2 regions of the Streptomyces sp. NPDC039736 genome follow, and region 1 is predicted to be linked to the other one. Evidence: riboswitches for the same ligand, from Rfam matches in the RefSeq annotation. Region 1 holds a riboswitch; the other holds the start of a gene.
The links. A riboswitch is a leader RNA that binds a small molecule or an ion and turns the genes downstream of it on or off. The one in region 1 is predicted to bind S-adenosylmethionine.
Positions count from the first base shown of each region.

Region 2: linked by a shared signal. The riboswitch ahead of ACZ56L_RS18490 (aminotransferase class V-fold PLP-dependent enzyme) and the one ahead of thrC (threonine synthase) in region 1 are both predicted to bind S-adenosylmethionine.

Region 1 covers NZ_JBVIUQ010000002.1:549,733-554,135, reverse strand. Annotated here, with positions in the region: gene ACZ56L_RS07550 (cold-shock protein) at 1-39, opposite strand, end outside; gene ACZ56L_RS07545 (MoaD/ThiS family protein) at 482-757, opposite strand; gene thrC (threonine synthase) at 787-2,073, opposite strand; SAM riboswitch class I at 2,089-2,216, opposite strand; gene ACZ56L_RS07535 (glucosyl-3-phosphoglycerate synthase) at 2,388-3,335, shown strand; gene ACZ56L_RS07530 (alpha,alpha-trehalose-phosphate synthase (UDP-forming)) at 3,446-4,403, shown strand, end outside.
Region 2 covers NZ_JBVIUQ010000005.1:403,322-407,724, reverse strand. Annotated here, with positions in the region: gene trpD (anthranilate phosphoribosyltransferase) at 1-772, shown strand, start outside; SAM riboswitch class IV at 869-986, shown strand; gene ACZ56L_RS18490 (aminotransferase class V-fold PLP-dependent enzyme) at 1,228-2,640, shown strand; gene ACZ56L_RS18485 (Lrp/AsnC family transcriptional regulator) at 2,719-3,000, opposite strand; gene ACZ56L_RS18480 (rhomboid family intramembrane serine protease) at 2,997-3,737, opposite strand; gene ACZ56L_RS18475 (hypothetical protein) at 3,983-4,237, shown strand; gene ACZ56L_RS18470 (NYN domain-containing protein) at 4,304-4,403, shown strand, end outside.

The DNA.
Region 1 (4,403 bases):
CTTCTCCGCGTTGAACCACTTGACGGTGCCCTGAGCCATGCCTAACTCCCCTATTACTGGCCCTTGCGCGGGGCCGCACTTCGCGACCCCGGGTCAGACCCCACCCGCCGACAGGATCGCGGTGGGCGTGCGCCGTAGCGCGTCGACCGCGGCTGAATGTATCCGCCCAACTGCCCTCTGCAACAGGTCAATTGGACGAGAATTCTGGGCACGCCCGAACGCCCGGAACGGTCAACTCTCGCGTTTCCGGGGCAAGTCGGGCCGGACATAGCGTGTGCATCGGCGGCAAAACGCTCGGGCACACGGGCCGCATCTTGTCGCCTTCTCATATGCGCGGGGCATGGGCGGCGACCGGGGCTTCCCCCACTCTACCCCTTTCAACCATGCAGAATTGCCCCCTCCGCTTGTGTGCGGAGGGGGCAACAGGGGCCGGTGCGGAGCGCGTTGGGGCGTGCGGACGCCCCCGCGGCAGGGGCGGCGGTCAGCCGCCGGCGACGGCCGGGATGATCGAGACGCCGGCGCCGTCCGGGGTGGCCGTCTCGAGGCCGCTCTCGAAGCGGACGTCGTCGTCGTTCACGTACACGTTCACGAAGCGGCGCAGCTTGCCCTGGTCGTCCAGGACGCGCGCGGCGATGCCCGTGTGGTTCTTCTCCAGGTCGGCGATGACCTCGGCGAGGGTCGCCCCCTCGGCGGCCACCTCGGCCTCGCCGCCCGTGTACGTGCGCAGGATGGTGGGGATGCGGACCTTGACGCTCATGGTGTTCAGCCTTTCCAGTACGGGGGAATTCAGCGTGCCAGGCCGGCGTCGCGGAACGCGTCCAGGCTCGGGCGGATGGTCGCGGAGGGGCCGGTGGTGGGGGCCACCGCGTCCAGCGTCTTGAGGCCGTCGCCGGTGTTGAGGACGACGGTGGTGAGGGCGGGGTCCAGCAGGCCGGATTCGATGAGCTTCTTCGTCACGCCGACGGTCACGCCGCCCGCGGTCTCCGCGAAGATGCCCTCGGTGCGGGCCAGCAGCTTGATGGCGTCCACGACCTGCTCGTCGTTGACGTCCTCGACCGCGCCGCCGGTGCGCCGGGCGATGTCCAGGACGTACGGGCCGTCCGCCGGGTTGCCGATGGCGAGCGACTTGGCGATCGTGTCCGGCTTCTGGGGGCGGACCACGTCGTGCCCCGCCTTGAAGGCCGTCGACACCGGCGAGCAGCCCTCCGCCTGGGCGCCGAAGATCTTGTACGGCCTGTCCTCGACCAGACCCAGCCTGATCAGCTCCTGCAAGCCCTTGTCGATCTTGGTGAGCTGGGAGCCCGAGGCGATCGGGATGACGATCTGGTCCGGCAGCCGCCAGCCGAGCTGCTCGCAGATCTCGTACGCGAGCGTCTTGGAGCCCTCGCCGTAGTACGGGCGCAGGTTGACGTTGACGAAGCCCCAGCCCTCGCCGAGCGGGTCGCCGATCAGCTCGGAGCAGAAGCGGTTCACGTCGTCGTAGTTGCCCTCGATGCCGACCAGCTCGCCCCCGTACACGGCGGCCATGACGACCTTGCCCTGCTCCAGGTCGTGCGGGATGAACACGCAGGAGCGGAAGCCGGCCCGGGCGGCGGCCGCGCCGACGGCGCCCGCCAGGTTGCCGGTGGAGGAGCAGGAGAGGGTCGTGAAGCCGAAGGCGCGGGCGGCCTCGACGGCGATCGCGACGACGCGGTCCTTGAAGGAGTGGGTCGGGTTCCCGGAGTCGTCCTTGACGAACAGGCCGCCGGTGACGCCCAGTTCACGGGCCAGGTTGTCCGCCTTGACCAGCTTCGTGAAGCCGGGGTTCAGGCTGGGCTTCTCAGCGACGTCGGCCGGGACGGGCAGGAGGGGGGCGTAGCGCCAGATGTTGTTCGGACCGGCCTCGATGCGCTTGCGCAGCTCCTCCGCGTCACCGGCGGGCAGGTCGTAGGCGACTTCCAGCGGGCCGAAACACAGTCGGCAGGCGAAGATCGGGCCGAGCTCGAAGCGCTCCGAGCACTCGCGGCAGGAGAGGGCGGCGGCGGGGCCGAGGTCGACGGTCTGCGGAGCGGCTTCGGTGGTCTGCACAGCCATGATGGCGAGGTCCTTTCCTCATCTTCCCCGCGACGACTTTCGTCGCGAGACGGAATTGGCACCTTCCCGACCTGACCTCGCGGTCGGCCGGGGGGTTGCCGGGACTTCAACGGGCCGTTTCCCTCTGTCCCTCTGGATGAGCGCTATGACGCCGGCGCCGCGCGGGCGGCCGGGTGTTTGTGTGCGGAGGACCCCGACATGCACAGGTCGTCCGCGTTGTTCAAGACTGTAACCGAACCCCCGGACGGGTGTGCCAGACGTCCGGAGCGCGAGATGGATCACAGGAACGACCACAGGGACGGGAGTGGAGCGGCGTGCTGGAAGAGGTGGAGCGCTGGCTTGGGGCGCGGTCCTGGTCGGCCGCCGACCGCCCGCCGGAACTGCTGCTCGCCGCCAAGGCCGCCCAGGGACTGAGCGTCAGCGTGGTCCTGCCCGCCCTGAACGAGGAGGCGACGGTCGGCGAGATCGTGGCCACGATCCGCCGGGACCTGATGGGCCCCGCGTTCCCCCTGGTGGACGAGCTGGTGGTGATCGACTCCGGTTCCACCGACCGCACCGCGAAGGCGGCGGCCGGGGCGGGCGCCCGGGTGGTGCACCGGGACGCGATCCTGCCGCGCCTGACGCCGCTGCCCGGCAAGGGCGAGGTCCTGTGGCGCTCACTCCTGGTCACCACCGGGGACGTCGTCTGCTTCGTGGACGCGGACCTGAGGGACTTCGACGCCTCGTTCGTCTCCGGGGTCGTCGGCCCGCTGCTCACCGACCCGGCCGTCGACTTCGTGAAGGCCACCTACGACCGCCCGCTCGACGGCGCGGCGGGCCAGGGCGGCCGGGTCACCGAGCTGATGGCCCGCCCGCTGCTCAACCTGCACTGGCCCCGGCTGGCCGGCTTCGTCCAGCCCCTGGGCGGCGAGTACGCGGCCCGCCGCTCGCTGCTCGAGCGGCTGCCCTTCCCGGTCGGTTACGGGGTCGAGCTCGGCCTGCTCATCGACGCCCTGCACACGGTGGGCCTGGACGCGCTGGCCCAGGTGGACGTGGGGGTGCGCGTCCACCGCCACCAGGACGGCCAGGCGCTGGGCCGGATGGCCGCCGCGATCTACCGCACCGCCCAACTGCGCCTCTCCCGGGGGCATTTGATCCGACCCTCCCTCACCCAGTTCGAGCGGGTCGGCGCGCGTTTCGTGCCGCGCACCCACCCCGTGGACACCGAGGAGCGCCCGCCGATGCGGGAGATCGCGGAGTACGCGGCACGTCACGCCGCGTGATGTTCCCGGTCCGGAGCGGGACCCGCACGGACCGTGACCGGCCGGACGCGTCGCGTCGGCACGGCCGCACGCACGTTTGAGGGGAATCCTTACCGGCTAGGTTTCGCCACATGACTTCCCCGTACGACGCTGAGCAGCCCCCGCCGGTCCAGGCCGAGATCCTCGTCGCCTCCAACAGGGGCCCGGTGACCTACTCCCTCGGTGAGGACGGCGAGCTGACCGCCAAACGCGGCGGCGGCGGGCTGGTCTCCGGCCTGTCCGCGATCGGTCCGGACGCCGACGCGCTGTGGGTGTGCTCGGCGCTCGGCGAGGGCGACCGGGAGGCGGTGCGGCGCGGGGTCGGCGAGCCGGGCGTACGGATGCTGGACATCGACGCGGACACGCACGCCGACGCGTACAACGGCATCTCGAACTCGGTGCTGTGGTTCGTCCACCACCTGCTCTACCAGACCCCGCTGGAGCCGGTCTTCGACGCGGAGTTCCGCCGCCAGTGGGCGGCGTACGAGACGTACAACCGGGCCTTCGCGCAGGCGCTCGCGGAGTCCGCGGCCCCGGCGGCGACGGTCCTCGTCCAGGACTACCACCTGTGCCTGGTGCCCGGCATGCTCCGGGAGCTGCGCCCCGACCTGCGCATCGGCCACTTCTCGCACACCCCGTGGGCCCCGGTGGACTACTTCCGCCTCCTCCCCGACGACATCGCCGAGCAGCTCCTGCGCGGCGTCCTCGGCGCGGACCGGGCGGCCTTCCTGACCCGGCGCTGGGCGGACGCGTTCACGCAGTGCGCGCTGAGCGTGCTGGGCGAGGAGGCGCTCGACGGCAAGCGGATCGGGGTGCACGGGCTCGGCGCGGACGCGGACTTCCTGCGGGAGCGGGCGCACCGGGACGACGTGGCGGAGCGGCTGACGGCGCTGCGCGAGCAGGTCGGCGGCCCCGACCGGCGCACGATCGTGCGCGTCGACCGCACCGAGCTGTCCAAGAACATCGTGCGCGGCCTGCTGGCGTACGAGCACCTGCTCCGGACCCGCCCGGAGTGGCGCGAACGGGTGGTGCACATCGCGTTCGCCTACC
Region 2 (4,403 bases), on a different contig from region 1:
CATGGCCAAGACGGTGAACATCTCCACCATGTCCGCGATCGTCGTCGCGGGCACCGGCGCCAAGGTCGTCAAGCACGGCAACCGGGCCTCCTCGTCGGCCAGCGGCTCCTCCGACGTCCTGGAGAAGCTGGGCGTCAACCTGGACCTGACGCCGCGCCGGGTCGCGGAGGTCGCCGGCGAGGCGGGCATCACCTTCTGCTTCGCTGTGAAGTTCCACCCGGCGCTGCGGTACGCGGCCAAGGCCCGCAAGGAGCTGGGCGCGCAGACCACGTTCAACATCCTGGGCCCGCTCACCAACCCGGCCCAGGTGCGCGCCCAGGCCGTCGGCGTCGCCGACGCGCGGATGGCCCCGATCGTCGCGGGCGTCCTGGCCGAGCGCGGCAACTCCGCCCTCGTCTTCCGCGGCGACGACGGCCTGGACGAGCTGACCACCACCGCGACCTCCCGGGTCTGGGTGGTACGGGACGGCGGCGTGCGCGAGGAGGCCTTCGACCCCCGCGCGGTCGGCCTGGAGATCGTCCCGGTGGAGGCCCTGCGCGGGGCGGACGCCTCGTACAACGCGGAGGTCGCGCGCAGGCTCCTCGCCGGGGAGGAGGGGCCGGTGCGGGACGCGGTGCTGCTCAACACGGCGGCCGCGCTGGTCGCCCTGAACCCGGGCGGCGGATCGCTGGAGGAGGAGATCGCCGCGGGCCTGGAGAAGGCGCGCGAGTCCCTGGACTCCGGGAGCGCGCAGGCGGCGCTGGAGCGCTGGGTGCGGGCCAGCAACGCCTGAAACCGGCGCGCGGTGTGACGCAGAGCGCAGTGCGGACGTCTCAGGAACCGGACTGCGCTCTTGCGTGTGGTCGTGGCTGTGGCAGGATGCTCACCAGGTCATGAGTGACAGCGACTACGGCCCCGGCCCGCTGTCCGGCAACCCTCCGTCCGTGGCGGGGTGCCCCGGGTGAAGACCAGGTCGTAGGCAGCGAGGTCTACGGCAAGCGCGGACCCCTGCGCACTCCTTTCCGGAGTGGCGCGCCCCTGGGGTCCTGGTCCTCAAGGGAGCAGTCTCGTGAGCAAGCGAATGCGATAGGGCCGCTCGGCCCCGTTTCACCTTCACCTCCGCCCCGGGCACACCTGTATCCGGAGCGTCGAGGCAACTCCCGTACGGGACAGGGCGGTTGTGCCCTCGTCGGATGCCGTGCGGGTTCCGCTGAAGCCATTCCGCCTTGTCCTGCCAGGAGTTTCGCCATGTCCGCATCGCCCGTCGCCACCGCCACCGCCACCGCCACCTCCTCCTCCGCCGCCGTCTGCGCCGCCGGGTGCGCGGAGCCCTGCTGTGCGCCGCTGCCCGTGCTGGGCCGGGACGTCGCCGTGCCGCTGGTCACCGGGGGCGAGGTGACGTACGCGGCCCTCGACTACGCGGCCAGCGCCCCGGCGCTCCAGCGGGTCTGGGACGACGTCGCCGCGTACGCCCCGTACTACGGCAGCGTGCACCGGGGCGCCGGGTACCTCTCGCAGCTCTCCACCGACCTCTTCGAGAACAGCCGGGTGACGGTCCACGAGTTCCTGGACTGCCGGGAGGGCGACCAGGTCGTCTTCACCCGCTCCACCACCGACTCGCTGAACCTCCTGGCGGCCGTACTGCCCGCCGACTGCCAGGTGTTCGTCTTCGAGACCGAGCACCACGCCTCGCTGCTGCCGTGGCGGGACGCCGAGGTCACCTACCTCAACGCCCCGCGCACCCCCGCCCAGGCCGTCGAGACGCTGGAGCGGGCGCTCGCCGACCGCGACCCGTACGGGCCGGCGCTGGTGTGCGTGACGGGCGCCTCCAACGTCACCGGAGAGATCTGGCCGGTCGCCGAGCTGGCCGCCGCGGCGCACGCCCACGGCGCGCGGATCGTGCTGGACGCGGCGCAGCTCGCCCCCCACCACCCGGTCTCCGTACGGGAGTTGGACGTCGACTGGGTCGCCTTCTCCGGGCACAAGCTGTACGCGCCCTTCGGGTCGGGCGTGCTGGCCGGGCGGGCCGACTGGCTCCAGGAGGCCGAGCCGTACCTCGCGGGCGGCGGCGCGTCGAAGAAGGTCGCGCGGCGTGCGGACGGCGGGGTGGACGTCGAGTGGCACACCACGGCCGCCCGCCACGAGGCCGGCTCGCCCAACGTCATCGGCGTGTACTCCATCGCCGCCGCCTGCAAGGCGCTCACCGAGGCCGGGTTCGACTCGCTGGTGCGGCGCGAGCAGGCGCTGGTGCGCACGGTGCGGGAGGGGCTCGCGGAGGTGCCGGCCGTCAAGGTGCTCTCGCTGTTCGGCGACGACGCCCCGCGCGTGGGGGTCATCTCCTTCGTCGTGGAGGGCTGGAACAGCTCGCACTTCGCCGCCGCGCTCTCGGCGGAGTACGGGATCGGCGTGCGGGACGGACTGTTCTGCGCCCACCCGCTGGTCCGCACGCTGCTGGGCAGCGACCCGGAAGAGGTCGGCGAGTGCGGCGCGCCCGAGGCCGAGCCGGGCGAGCGGTCCCTGAACGCCATCCGGGTCAGCTTCGGCGCGGGCACGCCCGACGAGCACGTGGAGCGCTTCGTGGGCGCGGTCAGGGAGCTCGTCGCCAACGGCGCGCAGTGGAACTACCGCACCGAGGGCGGGCGGTGCGTCCCCGCGGTCTGAGGGACCCGTCGAGCGGTCCGCGCCGCCGCCGTCGCGATGCCCGGGGGGCGTCGCGACGGCGGCGGCCGTCGGACGGTCTCAGCCGTCGAGACCGATCGCGAACGCGGCCTCCAGGTCGTGCTGCGAGTACGTGCGGAACGCGACGTGCGTGTCCGTGCCCTCCACTCCCGGGATCTTGCTGATGGAGCCGGGGATGATGTCCGCCAGGTCGTCGTGCCGCCCGACGCGCACCATGGCGATCAGGTCGTACGTACCGGTGACGGAGAAGACCTCGCTGACGCTGTCCAGGGCGGCGATCGACTCGGCGATCTCGGGGATGCGGTCCACGCTGGTCTTGATGAGCACGATCGCGGTGATCACGGCTGGCTTTCTCCCTCGGTGGCCGGTGACGCTGCTGCGCCCGCCACTGTAGTCGTACGCCGATGACGCGCCCACGCGTACAGGAAGCCCCCGCTGAAGCCCACCACGTGCGCCAGGTACGCCACTCCCGAGCCCTCGCCCAGGCCCTGGGCGGCCAGCCACTGGAGCACGAACCAGAAGACCAGCACGATCCACGCCGGGAAGCGCAGCGGCAGGAAGAGCAGGAAGGGGAAGAGGCTGGTGACGCGGGCGTGCGGGAACAGCCGCAGGAACGCGCCCAGCACCGCCGAGATCGCCCCCGAGGCGCCGACCAGCGTCTCGTCGGACCCGGCGTGCACCAGCGCGTACCCGACCAGGGCGAGGTAGCCGCAGACCAGGTAGAAGAGGGCGTAGGCGAGGCGGCCCATGCGTTCCTCGGTCATCGCCCCGAAGACGTACAGGAAGAGCATGTTGCCCAGCAGGTGCAGCCAGTTGCCGTGCACGAACAGCGCGGTGAACGGGGTCAGTAGGGCGTGGCCCGCGCCGGTGACCAGCTCCGCGGGGATGACGCCCCAGCGTTCGAAGTAGGCGCTCTGCGCACCGAGGAGCGCCTCGCCGGTGCCGTACGCGGGACGGAAGCCGGAGGCGGGGCCGAGCAGGAAGACCACGCAGCAGACACCGATCACGGTGTACGTCACGACCGGCCCCCGGCTGATCTCCCGCCACCGGGCCCGCCGCCGGGCCGTGACGTCGCTCATGGGGATCACGGTGTCGAGCATGACGCACCGGGCGGCCCCCCGGGGGCCCGGCTCGCCGGGGCCGGCGCGGCCGCTCGCGGCCGGGTCCCAGCCGGATCTCAGCCGGGTCTCAAGGGTCGGCCGCCCTCCGCGCGGGGTAGCGGTGAGGCCGTAGGGTTGCGTGCAGGGCATCCGCAGTTCGACGGCGCACCGCGGCAACGACGTAGACACACGCGTGACGTGTGCGAAGGAAGAGGACGGTACGCATGACGACGACGGTTCCCCTGCCCACCGCCGGAACCCGGTGGCGCTGCACCCTGTGCGGAAACCTCACGCGTTTCGACGTGACCCGCTCGTCCAAGGTGGTCGAGTACGTGCACCTCGACCTGGCCGGGGAGTCGAAGGTCGAGGAACGCGAGGTGGTCAGTGAGACCATCGAGTCCGTGCGGTGCCGCTGGTGCAACGCGGTGGACCAGATCGAATTGGTGGACAGGCCGGACGCCGCCCCCCGGAACTCCTAGCGGGTTCTCGTGGGCGGCCCCGGCGGAGCGTGCCCGTGAGGGTGGGAAGGCAGTGGGGTGACGGCGATGGTGGAGCCTGCGAGCGGCGCGGACCCGGCCGGTTCGGCCGACGGCGTCGCAGAGGTGCTCGACCGCCCGTTGCCCGAAGGGGTGCGGCGGCGCGTCG